2 regions of the Caballeronia eucalypticola genome follow, and region 1 is predicted to be linked to the other one. Evidence: predicted binding sites of a transcription regulator. Region 1 holds the regulator's gene; the other holds the start of a gene.

Region 1 (3,129 bases):
TCGCGGGCGCATGAGCGCCGGCGATGCTGCCTTTCAAACCATTACGCTTACTGCGGTTGATAGATGGAATCGAACACGCCGCCATCGGCGAAATGCGTCTTTTGCGCGTTGGTCCAGCCACCGAAGGAATCATCGATCGTGTAGAGCTTGATCTTCGGGAACTGCTTCGTCAGCGCAGCAGGAACGGCAGTGGAACGCGGCCGATAAAAGTTGCGTGCCGCGATCTCCTGACCTTCCTCGCTGTACAAATACTTCAGGTACGCCTCGGCCAGCTTGCGCGTGCCGTGACGATCCACGACCTTGTCGACTACGGCGACCGGCGGTTCAGCCAGGATGCTCACCGACGGCACCACGATCTCGAACTTGTCCGAGCCAAATTCCTTCAGCGACAAGAACGCCTCGTTTTCCCACGCGATCAGCACGTCGCCCTGCCCGCGCTGCACGAAACTGGTGGTCGCACCCCGCGCGCCCGAATCCAGCACGCCGGCATTCTTATAAAGCTTGGTCACGAATTCCTTGGCGGTCGTCGCGTTGCCACCCGGCAGATGTTCTGCGTACGCCCATGCCGCGAGATAGTTCCAGCGCGCGCCACCGGATGTCTTCGGATTCGGCGTCACGATAGACACGCCCGGCTTGAGCAAGTCCGGCCAGTCCTTGATCTGCTTCGGGTTGCTCTTGCGCACGAGAAACACGATTGTCGATGTGTACGGCGACGCGTTGTCCGGCAAGCGCTTCTGCCAGTCTTGCGCCACGAGCCCCTTGCCCGCGAGCGCATCGATGTCATAGGCCAGCGCCAGAGTCACTACATCGGCCTGCAAACCGTCGAGAACCGAGCGCGCCTGACCGCCTGAGCCGCCGTGCGACTGCTTGAACGTGACGGTTTCTCCGGTTTCAGCCTTCCATTTCTTGCCGAAAGCCTGATTGAAGTCCTGGTACAGCTCACGCGTCGGGTCATACGACACGTTAAGGAACGACGTGTCGGCGTGCGCCAGCGAGATCGTTCCCACGATCATCCCGGTCGCCGACGCGGCCCCGATCACCGTCGTGGCAACCAGCTTCCTTGCCCGTGCGCCCCACCCCGAATTCCGACTCAGCATTGCCCCGCTCCCCGTCTTATGTGTTTGAGCAGCCGAGTCTATCGACGGGCTTTCATTATTAAAAATAATTGTTATTCATTCTTTTAGATCAAAAAGTGCTAATGAAGACTGGAAGCGGCGTTGCGGCCATCAAAGAGCCGCTGGAGCACCGTGTTTGGGGCCTCTGTGTGGTTCTGACGACGTCGAACTTAAAGTAAAGCTTGAAAAGCGCCGAATACTGTATAAAACTACAGGCATCTGTTCATCCATACAGTGGACGACCGGCCATAAAGGGGCAAATGCACGTGACCAAAATGAGCAAACTGACTGCGCGACAGCAAGAGGTTTTCGAACTGATCCAGCGCGCTATCGAACGTACGGGGTTTCCGCCCACGCGCGCCGAGATCGCGGCTGAACTCGGTTTTAGCTCGGCTAACTCCGCCGAAGAGCATCTTCGGGCGCTGGCGCGTAAAGGGGTGATCGAGCTGGCTGCGGGTTCATCGCGCGGCATTCGTTTGCTGACTAATGGCAGTCTTGACGACGGCCCTCACCAGTTCACGTTGCCGCACGCCAGCATCATGCAATTGTCGTTGCCGCTGGTCGGGCGCGTGGCGGCCGGTAGCCCGATCCTTGCGCAGGAACATATCTCCCAGCATTACGCCTGTGACCCGGCACTGTTCTCCAGCAAGCCGGACTATCTGTTGAAGGTACGCGGTCTTTCCATGCGCGACGCAGGCATCTTCGACGGTGATCTGCTCGCCGTACAGAAGAAAAACGAGGCGAAGGACGGGCAGATCGTCGTGGCACGACTCGGCGACGACGTCACGGTGAAACGCTGGAAACGTCGTCCAGATGGCGTTGAACTGATCGCTGAAAATCCTGATTACGAGAATATCTTCGTTGCATCAGGCAGTGACGACTTTGCGCTGGAAGGTATTGCGGTCGGGTTGATCCGCTCCGGCGAGCTTTGATTTCTGATTGTTGATTTCTGATTTGCAGGGCGGCGGTGGATCTTCTCCCCAGCCGCGCTGCGCTTGAATTCCAGCCCCATAAAGCGTGACGGACATCGCATTCGCGAGGAACCGGCGCGCGCCCTATTCTCATCGGTTGTCATCGGTTATCGGAGAAACATCATGGAACGATTCGCCCGGTTGTTTTCTGCTTCTTTTTTATCCGCATCGTTTGCGCCGGCAGCACGCGCACCCCTTTCGTTTCGCCAATTCCGGGAATTTGGCCGTTTGCGGCATCTGCGCTCGCTGATTTCCTGCAAGACACAAAAACCTGCTGACACGCCTGATCTCTTCATCGAATTGCCAGTCTTGCCATCGCGGCAACCGGCGTTCGCCCGGGTATCGTTGAGTACATCGGTGCATACGCAGTCCGAGCAACGTGCACCCGTGCGGGTTTATCGCGGTGAGTCGCGGGTCATCATGGTGGGCAATATCGAAGCGGTATCGCGCATGATCGACCGCTGCATCGACGAGGAACGCGCAGGCGTTGAAGATGGATTGTTCGCCTGATATTTAAGGCGCGGTGAATTCGCGGGGATAGTTCTGGCGCCGGTGCGGTCCATTCAATGGTTGAGTCGTCCAAGGTCTCTCGTTAGGCCTTTCGTTTGGCCACAACTCTTGCATTTCGAGCCGCGTCTACCTCATCAGCCAAAAGGTCCCCACGCGTATGCCTTTGTCCCGTACCAGCAAGTCCGTTGTTATTGCGTTGTTGGTTGTTATTGTTGTGGCGGTTCTCGGTGTGATTTATGCGTCGCCCTATATTGCCCTCGATCGGCTAAAACGTGCCGCCGACGCCCGTGACGTTCAGACCGTGAATCAGTACGTCGACTTTCCGTTGCTACGTGAAAGCCTGAAGGACCAGGTCGGGCAGCTGCTGACCCGAAGAATCGATATACAGAAAAGCGGCAATCCGTTAGCGATAATCGGCGCCATGATTGGCGCGGCGCTAGTCGGCCCACTGGTCGATTCGTATGCAACGCCCGACGGCGTGGCGGCTATTCTCAATGGCATACCGCCAAGAGGTGATCCTGGCGAGAAACCGC
Region 2 (3,129 bases), on a different contig from region 1:
GCGCTGCGCTCTGTGTGACCGTATTTCAGGTGCAATGTGACGCCGTCCCACGACGCAGCGCCTGACGGCGTGGCGATCAGCCAGGTCGCGCGGCCCATGCGCTGGGCGAACCGCTCGGCGCCCCACGCAAGGATGTCGTGCGCGGGTTCGTACCAGGCGACGTACTCCGGCTCGCCCGCGGCATGGTGAGCGCACTGGCGAAAGCGCACGTACGCGATCATGTCGTGTTTGTCACGTCGAACCGCTTTTGCCATTTGCTGCAGGCGTGCACCGTCGACGTCGGCAGGCGATGCAACGGCGCGATCGCCCTGGTGCCATCGCCAAATGACCTTATACAAAAACGCCCAGCGACGTGGATCCCGATATAACGCGGCATCGCTGAGTTGGGCCGCAAGTGTTTTCGAAATACCCACTACCAGCGGCGGCACGGCAGATTGGAACGGACGCGGCGCGGACACCGCCTCGTCGTTGCCGGTCTGGTTCGCGTCGAAATCGAACGAACCGCTGGTTGGCTCCACATGACCGTTCGCAGCACCATGCGCAAAGTCGTCGACCCGCCAGTCGATGGCTTCCGGGGACACGTTTGCCGCGAGCATCCGCAGGGCGGCGGCGCGCCACGCGCTATACGTATTCTCGATAGCGATGGTTTGCATGGAATGTCCGCTCGCTAACATGCGCGCTCACAGCAGCGCGAGCTGCACAGGTGGCGGCGTCAGCACTCGCCGCAACTGTTCCGACGACACGTCTTTCAATGGCGCCCGATAATCCTGCGTGACGATAAACGGCTTGATCTTCGCCATCGAGCAGCGCAACTGCACGAGATCCTGGTAACGCACCGCGCGCGAGCGACGCAGCTCCACCAGCCGTTGGGCATTGCGCATGCCGATTCCTGGCACGCGCGCAATCATGCGAAGCGGCGCACGATTGAGGTCGACCGGAAACTGATGCCGGTGAGACAGCGCCCACGCAAGCTTCGGGTCGATATCAAGCGACAACGAACCGGCTTCACCGAACAGTTCGGCCACGTTGAAGCCGTAACCGCGCATCAGGAAATCAGCCTGATAAAGCCTGTGCTCGCGCAACAGCGGCGGCGCCTGCGAGGGCAGGGCGGAAGGACTGTCGGGGATCGGGCTGAACGCCGAGTAGTAAACCCGCTTCAACTTATACGACCCGTACAGCGTCTCGGCTGTACGCAAAATGGTGCGGTCGTCCGTAGCGTCTGCACCAACGATCATCTGCGTACTTTGACCAGCGGGTGCAAATTTAGGCGCTTTTTTGTCGCTGAGCGCTTCGTCCTGTCCAAGCCGGATTGAACTCATGGCCAGCTTGATCGTGCGCGCACTCTTCTCAGGCGCGAGCTGTTCGAGGCTGATCTCGGTCGGAAGTTCGATATTGACACTTAGCCGGTCAGCATATTTTCCGGCCTGTGCGATCAGTCCCGGATCCGCGTCGGGAATGGTCTTCAGGTGCAAGTAGCCGCGGAACTGGTGGTCCTCACGCAATGACTGCGCGACGCGAACGAGTTGCTCCATGGTGTAGTTCGACGACTGGATGACGCCGGAACTTAAAAACAGGCCGTCAATGTAGTTGCGCCGGTAAAAATCCAGTGTCAGGTCCACCACTTCTTCAGGCGTGAAGCGCGCACGCGGTACGTTGCTGGACCGACGGTTCACACAGTACTGACAGTCATACAGGCAGAAATTGGTCAGGAGGATTTTCAGTAGCGACACGCAGCGGCCATCCGGCGTGAAGCTGTGACAGATACCGGCGCCCGTGCTCGATCCCAGCCCAGGTCCACCACGCGAACTGCGTTTCGGCGCGCTGCTGCTGGCGCAAGACGCGTCGTATTTCGCCGCGTCTGCCAGCACTTCGAGCTTCTTGAGCAGTTCCATTTCGTCCGCGCTTTACTGTATATATATACAGTATTGTACGGGGCTGTCGGGTCGAAGCAAAGGGTTTTTACGCTTGCATTCCTGCGGCTGAAATCCCGTCGATCTGCGCTCGCAGCCGCCCTCTTATGCGTGAAATCCCTGACGGACGCTCGTCAATGATAGCGTTACCATTCGCTCATTCAAGAGCGTGTTGACAGCGCTATCAAGGAGAACCAGCTTGTCCTCGAATCTGCCCGCGAAACCCACCGCCCCTCGCAAGACCCCCGAACAATTACGCAGCTACCGCTGGTATGGCGTGAACGATCTGCGCTCGTTCGGCCACCGTTCACGCACGGCGCAAATGGGCTATCACCCATCCGATTACATGGGCAAGCCGGTCATTGCCATCGTCAATACATGGAGTGAGCTCAACTCGTGCCACACGCACTTCAAGCAACGCGTGGAGGAGGTCAAGCGCGGTGTCTGGCAGGCTGGCGGTTTCCCCGTCGAGATGCCCGTGATGACGCTCGCCGAGCCGTTCCAGAAACCGACCACCATGCTGTACAGAAACTTCCTCGCGATGGAAACCGAGGAGTTGCTGAAGTCGTACCAGTTCGATGGCTGCGTGCTGATGGGTGGCTGCGACAAGACCACGCCCGGCCTGCTGATGGGTGCGATCAGCATGAACTTGCCGAGTATCTATCTGCCCGCCGGCCCGATGCTGCGCGGCAACTGGAACGGCCGCACGCTCGGCAGCGGTTCGGACACCTGGAAATACTGGGCGGAACTGCGCGCGGGCAAGATTACGGAAGAGGAATGGAAAGGCATCGAAAGCGGCATCGCGCGCTCGCCGGGCCATTGCATGACCATGGGCACGGCGTCGACCATGACCACCGCCACCGAATCGCTCGGCCTGACGCTGCCCGGCTTTTCATCGATACCCGCAGTCGACTCACGCCACGCGCAATTCGCCTCGCTGACGGGCCAGCGGATTGTGGAAATGGTCTGGATCGACCAGAAACCCTCCGACATCCTGACCGCGAAATCCTTCGATAACGCCGTCACCACCGTGCTCTCCATGTCGGGTTCCACGAACGCAATCGTGCACCTCGTGGCGGTCGCGCGCCGTGCTGGCATCGACCTGACGACCGCACGCTTCGATGAACTCGCGCGTATCACGCCGGTGCTCGCGAACCTGCGCCCGGCCGGCAAATACCTGATGGAAGACTTCTTCTATGCAGGCGGTTTGCGCGCATTG

The links. Region 1 encodes LexA, which represses DNA repair genes until DNA is damaged. Its sites were predicted from a motif close to ACTGTATNNNNATACAGT; they were not measured.
Region 2: a site for LexA is predicted at 1,907-1,924, ahead of ACMX25_RS30190 (putative DNA modification/repair radical SAM protein). Genes of this name have one in related genera too.

What each region holds. Positions count from the first base shown of each region.
Region 1 covers NZ_JBLKRU010000003.1:177,870-180,998, reverse strand. Annotated here, with positions in the region: gene ACMX25_RS05185 (sulfate ABC transporter substrate-binding protein) at 48-1,097, opposite strand; gene lexA (transcriptional repressor LexA) at 1,391-2,047, shown strand; gene ACMX25_RS05175 (hypothetical protein) at 2,210-2,596, shown strand; gene ACMX25_RS05170 (DUF2939 domain-containing protein) at 2,754-3,129, shown strand, end outside.
Region 2 covers NZ_JBLKRU010000036.1:29,616-32,744, reverse strand. Annotated here, with positions in the region: gene ACMX25_RS30195 (UdgX family uracil-DNA binding protein) at 1-653, opposite strand, end outside; gene ACMX25_RS30190 (putative DNA modification/repair radical SAM protein) at 681-1,892, opposite strand; gene araD (L-arabinonate dehydratase) at 2,110-3,129, shown strand, end outside.